2 regions of the Paenibacillus sp. FSL R7-0312 genome follow, and region 2 is predicted to be linked to the other one. Evidence: riboswitches for the same ligand, from Rfam matches in the RefSeq annotation. Region 2 holds a riboswitch; the other holds the start of a gene.

Region 1 (4,612 bases), 3.6 Mb from region 2:
GCTGGCAGAGCATTTCCTGAGCAGCCCGCTGGGCAAAAGATACGAAGACGATCTGATCATCGCCTCACCGATGACCATTAATCCGGATGGCTCTGTCACATTTTACAGCCAGGTTATGTCTAGTACTTATGTAGAGGTGCTGAGTGCAGCAGATCCGCTTGCTGTGCTGGGGGAGACGCTGGGCGGGAGCCCGTACAAGCCTTCCTTTGTGCTTAACATTAACTGTACGCTGCGGGACCAGCTCTTCATCCGGGACGGTCTGTGGGCGGATTTTGACAGGACTATGCTCGGATTCTGCGGCAACACTACAGGTTTCATCAGCTACGGAGAGCAATATTATAAAAAGCATGCCAACCAGACCATGATTCTGCTGCTGGTTGAATAAGGGAGAGTAGATTGATTATGCAGTGGATAACCAGATTACGCACTTCATGGGGCAAAAGCATCTCTGCCGGAGCTGTTCAAAGTCATAATACATTAGCCGTTCTTGAAAAAACGGACAGCTCCGGACAATCAGCCGGGACGCTAAAGACAGCTGGAGCAGCGGCTAATGCTACTGAGCCTCCAGAGAATACTGGCAGGACAGCTGCCGCTAACGACGCTTCAGCCACTGAATCCTATGGGATGCACGCCTATACCCTGGCCGGACAGATCCGCCGCGAAACTGACGAGATTCTTAAGGAAGAGGCCCAGCTGGTAGAGGAGTTTGCGGCTTTACGGGCGGGCAGCGGTGAGCTGATCAGCCAGATCTGCGGGACCCAGCAGCTTCTGGAGCATCTGAAGACCAACAGCGGACAGACCGAAGATCTCATCAATGAAATGTATGGCAGCCTCTCTTTTTCCTCCAATAAAATTGAATTCGCCAAAGAGGCCAATATCCAGATCTCGGCGGAAATGCAGAAGGCTTCGGCGGTATTTACTGAATTTGTCAGCTTGAATGAGGACCTGCGGGGGCATTTCCGGAGCATCGAGCAGCTGGCAAAGATCATTACGGATATTGCTGAGCAGACGAATCTGTTGTCGCTGAATGCAGCGATCGAGGCGGCGCGGGCCGGAGAGCACGGACGGGGCTTCTCGGTGGTTGCCACAGAAATCCGCAAGCTGGCCGACAGCACGCGCAGTCATGTGAAGGAGATCATGGGCTCCCTTTCGGGGATGACCCAGGTGATGGAGCAGCTTCACAGCAAGTCCGGTGACGGGACAACGGCGATGACAGAGACGAATGCGAAGATCAGCCAGTCCACGGTATACATGAACGAGATCGTGGAAGCGGAGGAAGAGGTATTCCAGCATCTGGAGAAGATTCAGGAATCGCAGGAGAGCAGCATGGAGGATGTGGAGCAGATCAATGGCGATCTGCTGCGTATTCTGGAGAAATCGGGACAGGATGCAGGGCAGTTCCAGAAGATGGTGCTTACCGTCCAGCAAAAAGCCGACCACTATCAGCAGCTGCTTAATCATTTGCATCAGATAGAGCAGCTGCAGCAGCTGGATGAAGCACAGAAGACTGGCGTATAAGCAGAAGCGAGTATCCGATAAAAAAGACTACACCCGGCAGAGGGAATGCAGGTGGTCAGCCTCTTTGCTATGTAACAGCACTGCTCCAGAGAAACGGAGCAAAAAGGAGTAAATCATCGGCCGCTTAAGAGCGAAAGCAAAGTATACGCCTTCATTCGTGCAGGAACGGCATTTTTGGCTTCTTTTGTCAACCGCAGCGTTTTACATTAAATGGCTGCAGGCGTAAGATTCAAATCAACAACCGAATGAAATTTAACTGTTCTCAAATGGCTGAATTCCAGTAATGGGAACGGGGGAACCAACGGTGATTACGGCTTAGGCTCAGATAGCGGCCGCACACCTGGGGTGAATCCTTGCTGCATGCTGTATAACGGTGCTCCGGCAAGGTAGGGCAATCTCGCTGCCCGAATCCGTCAGCTAACCCCGTAAGCCTCGAAGAGAGAGGATGAGCGCCATGATCGATTAACCGACCACGGAGAGCCCTGCTGCTGCTGTGGTCTTTTTGCTGTGCAGGCAGCAGGGGGAGACGGTCTGAATTAAGACGGATAATTCATATAACAACGGGAAAAGTTTATTTATATTGTGATCAGAACTGCCTAAGGAGGTGATCGTTATCTTAACTACATTTATCGTGTGCTTCTGGGTCGGACTGCTCCTGCTCCTCAGCGGCGGACTTCATGGGCATGGCCTGGCGGGTCATCTGCATGCGGGGGGCGGTGACGCCGGGGGGCCGGGCTTTGTGCCTATACTCCCGCTGATGGTGTTTGTCACAGTCTGGGGCGGCGCTGGTTATATGCTTAGCCGCTTCAGCGGAATGAGCGTGCTTGCAGTAGTGCTGATCTGCACCATGATAGCCTTGCTGACAGGGTGTCTGATGTATGCAGTGCTGGCCCGGGTGATGACCCGGTATGACAGCAGCATGAATGAATTGGATTATGAGCAGGCAGGGCAGCTTGGATACGTCAGTGTACCTGCAGCGGATGGGGCAGCCGGGGAAATGAAATATGTGCTGCACGGAACGATGCGCTCCATTGGAGTGCGGGCAGCAATCGGCCAGCAGCTCGTGAAGGGCGACAGGGTGATTATTTTGAAGGTGGATAAGGGAATGGCGGAAGTAACCCTCTTCGAGAGGGAATTCGGAGAATTATAAATGACGGGGAGTGTCGGACCAAATGGTTATTCTTTATTTAATCTCGGGCATTGTTGTTGTTATTCTGCTGGCTTTGTTCAGTATCGTGACCGCTTATAAAAAAGTCCCGCCCAATCAGGCGATGATTGTATACGGTCTCGGCGGTAAAAGAGTGGTGCAGGGCGGCGGGACGTTCGTCATCCCGGGCTTCCAGAACAATAAGACCATCTCGATGATGCTGATGAGCTTCGATGTCATTCCAGCGCAGGCGATGTTCTCCCGGCAGGGCATCAAGCTCAACCTGGAGGCGGTCGCCCAGATAAAAATCAAAAGCGATCCCACCGCTATTCTGACGGCCAGTGAGCAGTTCATCGACCGGCCCGAAGAAGACCGCGAGACAATTATCCTGCATTCGGTGGAGGGCCACCTGCGCGGCTTAATCGGGCAATTGACGGTGGAATCCATCCTCAAGACGCCTGATGAAATCAACAGCAAGATGAGGGAGACCTGCTCGGAGGACCTCGACAAGATGGGGCTTGAGGTCGTCAGCTTCACCATCAAAAAAATTACGGATGACAAAGGGTACATCGACAATATGGGGGTTCCGGAAATTGAGCGCATCCGCCGCGATGCCAGCATTGCCAAGGCGGAAGCGGAACGCGATATTCAGATCAAGCAGGCCGAGGCGGAGAAGGAATCCTCCATTGCCAAAGCCAATGCACATCAGGCCACCATTGAAGCGGGAACCGCCGCCCGCGCGAAGGAGTCCCTGTACGAGAAGGAACTGAACATTAAGCAGGCGGATTTCAAGCTGGAGACAGAAGTGAAGAAGGCTCAGGCGGATCTTGCGTATGAATTGCAGCAGAACAAAATTAAGCAATCGCTCGTTACCGAACAGGTCAAAATCACGCAGATGGAAGCGGAGGCCAACCGGACAGTCAGGGAAATCGAAGTCGAGCTGAGACAGCGGGAGCTGGAGGCAACGGTGATCAAGCCTGCCCAGGCGGAGAACCAGGCTACGATCATGAGAGCCGAAGCCGCCAAGCAGCGGCAGATTCTTGAGGCGGAAGCCGAGGCAGCGACAACCACCAAGCGCGGACTGGCCACGGCAGAAGCTGAGCTGGCGAAAGGGAGAGCGAATGCGGAGATTGTCCAGCTGGCCGGAGCGGCGGAAGCGGGAGCCCTGGAGAAGAAAGCCGAAGCGTACAAACAGTTCACACAAGCTGCGCTTACCGTGGAATTCCTGAAAATACTGCCGGAGCTGGCTGAGAAAATTGCTTCCCCGCTCGCCAAGGTGGATAAGATTACAGTGATTTCCCAGGATGGAGCTACCTCAGGCGTGAACAAAATTACCGGCGATATTGCCAAAATAATGGCCCAGGTTCCTGAGTTGACCCAGACGCTTACCGGTATGAATGTGACCGAAGCGCTCAGCGGACTGCTTGGCCGGGATAAAGAGCAGTAATTCATATACAGCAGCAATAAAGCCGCCGTTCTTTCGTTAATGGAGAATTGCGGATTTATTGCTTTTTTGTATTCCGGGTTTCTCTCACTGGTTACAGACGTGAAGTTAGATTTGTAGTAAACTGGAAGGAATGTACAGTCTGCCCGCAATTATTCTACAGAAAAGAATGTGATATGTTTATGCAGCTTCAGGCTCGACTGCCGGCCAAAAAATGGCTGGAGAAGTATCTTTCCGGGGAAGGGATGGATTACCGGCAAATTATAGCTTTATTTATTCCGATCCTGATTGACCAGGCTTTCATCATCGGGCTAAATCTGGTAAACACTGCGATGATCAGCTCATCCGGCATGGCGGCGGTCAGTGCGGTGAATATGGTAGATTCACTGAATATTTTCCTGATCAACGTGTTCGTTGCCATTGCTACCGGCGGGACAGTGGTCGTTGCGCAGTACAAAGGCAGCGGCAACGACCGGATGGTATCCCAGGCTACGGCGGGTTCG
Region 2 (4,612 bases):
CGCGTATAAGGATATCCCGCGGATTCTGAATTATAACGTCATTATCAGCGTTGGGTTTGTAGCCTTTGGACTTGCTGTTGGGACAGCAGATTCATTGAATGGGGCGGTCTTCTATCTGCTGCACGATATGCTGGCCAAGGGACTCATGTTTATTCTGGGCGGGATAATTATATCCGCAGCTGGAACTGACCGGCTAGGCAGTATGGGCGGGATGATTAAAAAGTATCCGTTCATCGGCTGGATGTTCTTTACTCTTGCGCTTGCCCTGACAGGTATTCCGCCGCTGAGCGGGTTTGCCGGCAAAATCCTGATCATCCGCGGAGCTCTGGCTGAGGGAATGCTGACGTTGTCCTTAATTGGACTAGGATCGAGCTTACTGGTGCTGTATTCCCTGATGAAGGTGTTCAGGCTGGCATTCTGGGGAAATGAACCTGTGAAAGAGCTGCCTAAAGTGAGCTTGAAGGCTGCATCGGCTGTTGCAGCCGGACTCCTGCTGCTTGTGATTGCAATGGGGGTTGGTGCCGAGTCCGTGTATACTTATGTATCGCAGGCTGGAGAGGTATTGGCTTCACCTGCGCTATACATTGAAGCCATAATGAAGGAGTAGAGAAGATGGCCCTACAATTCCTGTTAAATCTGTTGATTGCCTTTCTGTGGATGGCGATAAATAACAATGGCTCTGGTTCAAGCTTCATCGTAGGCTATGTGCTCGGTATTATATTATTGCTGATTTTGACGAAATCCCTGGCCCGGACCCGGCCATTCTATCTCATACGTATATGGGCTATACTGAAGCTTCTGCTGATCTTTGCCCGTGAACTTACGGTCTCGAATTTCGTGGTCATCGGCCATATCATCCGTCCGAAGCTGGCTATACGTCCCGGCATCTTTGCTTATGAGACTGCCTTGACCTCGGCTTGGGAGGTTACGCTGTTATCGTGCCTGATCTGTCTGACACCGGGAACCCTGACCCTTGATGTTTCGAAGGATGGCAAGACGCTGTACATTCATGCTATTGATATTAAAGATGCAGAGCTGTTGGTCACGCAGATTAGAGGCACTTTCGAACAGGCAATTATGGAGGTGACCCGGTAATGATCCAAGTTATACTAACTGTGGCCATGATCATTCTGGCGCTGGCGATGCTGGCATGCCTGTTCCGTCTCCTGAAAGGGCCAACCCGTTCAGACAGGGTTACCGCACTCGATACGATAGGCATTCATATACTCGCTATGATCACCGTTTTCTGTATGCTGCTGGATACCCAGGATTTTCTAGAAGTCATTCTGGTTATCGGTATTCTTACGTTTATTGGAACAACGGCACTGGCCAGATATATTGAACGGGGAGCCGTTATAGAAGATGGAGGGAACCCGAATGACAGGTGAACTGATTAGCTCCATTATTGTGGTAATTGGTGCAGTCTTCTGCGGTTTAAGTGCCTTCGGCTTAGTCCGGCTGCCTGATGTGTACCTGCGTTCACATGCGGCTACCAAAAGTGCAACCTTCGGGGTACTGTGCTTGCTGACAGGAGGCTTCCTGTACTTTTGGTTTAAAGACGGAACGGTTAATGTCAAGCTGCTGCTGGCGATTGTTTTTGTATTCATCACTTCACCGGTGGCAGGCCATTTAAATGGCCGGGCAGCCTACCGTTCCGGAGTCCCCTTGTGGAAGGGGAGCATACAGGATGATCTGAAGGTCCTGGGGGAAGAAAGTCAGGAAACGTCTGCAAAATAATACTTAATCGCTGAATTCCTTATAGGAAGCGGGGGAACCAGGTTATATGGGGTGAATCTCGGATAAACGAGTAGGGCTACTTTCAGGGCCCGAATCCGGCAGCTAACCCCGCAAGCGTTCATGAGAGGATGCATTGGTTATGCCGCATATTGAAGTGAATGGAACGTCGCTGTATTACGAGATGTCGGGCAGCGGTCTGCCCATTGTTTTTATTCATGATTATTCGACCTCCCATCATCTGTTTGACCCGCAAGCGGATTATTTCAGCAAGCGTGCGAAAGTGGTCGTATTCGATTTAAGAGGGAACGGACAATCGGGGAAAATGGATGTGGAGATTAGCCGGATCGTAGACACACAATGTGAAGATTTGAAGCTGTTGTTGGACGCTTTGGCTGTAGAGAGGGCTGTTATCGTAGCTTGTTCCAGTGGTGCTGTGCTCGCCCAGAAATTCGCCTATCTGTACCCTGAGCGGGTGATTAATATGGTATTGGTGGACAGCTATTTCCAGGGAGAATACACAGCTAGAGGCGGGAAAGTGAAAGGAATCTTCGAGGTCTGCGCATGGGCCGCCCATTATCTTCCTGCCGAAATGTTTATCCGTTCTTTACGCATCACCTACAATAAATGGCTCTCAGCTTATCATATTCTCAGGAAAGAGCTTGTGCATGAACGGACCACTGAATTAATTATGCAGCGGCTGGCACTTAGACAAACGGACAGCTACGGATTCGCGTTACGGCTGCAGGTTCCTGTTCTTGTTGTATCCGGGAATCAGAATGAATGGGCATTGGAGCAGGTGAAAAGAACAGCCGGCAAGTATCCGTCTGCCCGCCTAGCGATCCTTGAAGATGCCATGTATCCGAGTCACTTGTGTCAACCCCAGCTCTTCAACCGTATATTGCTGGATTATCTTAGGGAACAGCATAGTTTTCAGCGGGCGGCGGCCGGCAAGTAGGAGGGAGATAGATGATTATTGCCAGCTGATTTGCTAATAATAGAATAGATGTGGATACTGATTCGCTGAAGAAATCTTTCCTCTAAAAAACAATATATGGGGTGTTATATGAATCAGTTTGATGATGTATTTATTCAGATATTAATTCTGCTTGCCATATCCATGGGAGTCATTGCAGTTGCCAAAAAAATGAATCAGCCCTATTCCATCGCGCTTGTAGTGGTGGGGCTGCTGCTGGGGTTTGTGCATATTCCTATTTTGGTGGAAGCAGAGGCTTTCATCACCCAGTCGCATGTCTTTCAGGCGATCATCATCTCATTATTCTTACCGATTCTCTTGGGGGATGCCACCTTAAAGCTTCCTTTCTCCCATCTTCGGGAGCAACATAAGCCGGTGCTGGCTTTGGCTTTTGGAGGAACCTTGTTGTCATTTCTCATCATCGGCTTGGCTGTGTATTGGGGGCTGGGCCTTCCGCTTATTGTTTCCTTCACCTTTGCTGCGCTGATGAGTGCGACAGACCCCATTAGTGTGATTTCGATTTTTAAATCTTTGGGTGTCCCGAAGAATATTGTTACTATTATAGAAGGAGAATCTCTTTTTAATGATGGGATTGCTGTAGTGCTGTTTCAAATCTCTTCGGTGTACCTGCTGTCTTATATGGAAATGGGCTGGGTAGGGGTTGGCAGCGGAATTCTGCTGTTCCTAAAATTTTCTTTAGGCGGTATCCTTATCGGAGCGATAATGGGATATTTGTTCTCGCAATTAATTCGTCTTTATGATGATTTCCCATTGGAGATCGGATTCTCCATGCTGCTGTTTTTTGGAAGCTATTTTATCGCGGAGCACTTTCATGTATCCGGAGTTATTGCTGTCGCGGTAAGCGGGCTGATCTTTGGAAATTACGGTTCGCGGATAGGTATGTCAGAGACCACGAAGGTAAATATCAATTCATTTTGGGATGTCATCACCCTGGTGGCTAACTCATTGATCTTCCTGATGATTGGACTTGAGATTAGAAATATTGATTTTACCGATAAATGGCTGCTTATTGTCGCTTCGATTCTTATCGTACTGGCAGGACGGACCATTGCGTTGTATGCCAGTCTCAGGTTTCTGAAGAATTTTCCGGCCTCCTGGAAGATTGTTTTGAATTGGGGCGGATTAAAGGGAAGTCTCTCCATTGCACTCGCATTGAGTCTGCCGGCATCATTTGAAGGCAGGGAGAATATCCTGGTCTTAACCTTCAGTATTGTCTTGTTCTCCCTGCTGGTTCAAGGGTTGACCATCAAGCCGCTGGTAAAGAAACTGGATTTGACCCAGGATAATGTAATGGAGAAGTGAAAAATGCTCATATCTATTATGTTTCTGCCATTGGCGTGATCGATAAGTTGGTTATTAAACACCGGGAGAACGGTACAATTAAAGCAGTTTCTCCATAATCATCACGTCAATAAACTCTCCATTCAGAATCCCCTGCTTCTCAAATACACCAACCTGCCGATAACCCGTTTTCTTGTATAGCCCTTGACCGCTTTGGTTGAACGGAAAAGTAAAGAGAACAATTTTATAAAAGCTGTTTTCCTTGGCTATCTTGTGTAAGGACTCTAAGAGAAAACTACCCACACCCTGCCCACGAAAGCTGCGGTCAATGTAAACGGAGAGGTCAGCGACTCCATGATAGGCACAGCGGTGCGAATAAGGATTTAGGGAGGCCCAGCCAATGACTTCACCCTCTAGTTCAGCGACCACAACACTAAAGCGGCCTTGGTGATCGTTGAACCATGCCTTCATATAGGAGGAGTCTTTCGTCTCCGTTTCGAGCGTAGCGATCCGGTCCTCGATCCCCTGGTTGTAGATACGAAGGATGCTTTCCGTATCCTTTGAAGTGGCCTGACGAACAGTTAATGTAGTGATCATATG

The links. A riboswitch is a leader RNA that binds a small molecule or an ion and turns the genes downstream of it on or off. The one in region 2 is predicted to bind cyclic di-AMP.
Region 1: it holds a riboswitch for cyclic di-AMP, as region 2 does, so the genes downstream of both, MKX70_RS30560 (hypothetical protein) here and MKX70_RS14920 (alpha/beta fold hydrolase) in region 2, are expected to answer to the same signal.

What each region holds. Positions count from the first base shown of each region.
Region 1 covers NZ_JBBORE010000001.1:7,051,914-7,056,525, reverse strand. The annotation lists gene MKX70_RS30570 (FIST signal transduction protein) at 1-385, shown strand, start outside; gene MKX70_RS30565 (methyl-accepting chemotaxis protein) at 403-1,518, shown strand; cyclic di-AMP (ydaO/yuaA leader) riboswitch at 1,777-1,965, shown strand; gene MKX70_RS30560 (hypothetical protein) at 2,123-2,668, shown strand; gene MKX70_RS30555 (flotillin family protein) at 2,691-4,112, shown strand; gene MKX70_RS30550 (MATE family efflux transporter) at 4,292-4,612, shown strand, end outside.
Region 2 covers NZ_JBBORE010000001.1:3,421,972-3,426,583, forward strand. The annotation lists gene MKX70_RS14900 (Na+/H+ antiporter subunit D) at 1-607, shown strand, start outside; gene MKX70_RS14905 (Na+/H+ antiporter subunit E) at 613-1,095, shown strand; gene MKX70_RS14910 (Na(+)/H(+) antiporter subunit F1) at 1,095-1,388, shown strand; gene mnhG (monovalent cation/H(+) antiporter subunit G) at 1,378-1,737, shown strand; cyclic di-AMP (ydaO/yuaA leader) riboswitch at 1,736-1,869, shown strand; gene MKX70_RS14920 (alpha/beta fold hydrolase) at 1,877-2,692, shown strand; gene MKX70_RS14925 (cation:proton antiporter) at 2,801-4,033, shown strand; gene MKX70_RS14930 (arsinothricin resistance N-acetyltransferase ArsN1 family A) at 4,112-4,606, opposite strand.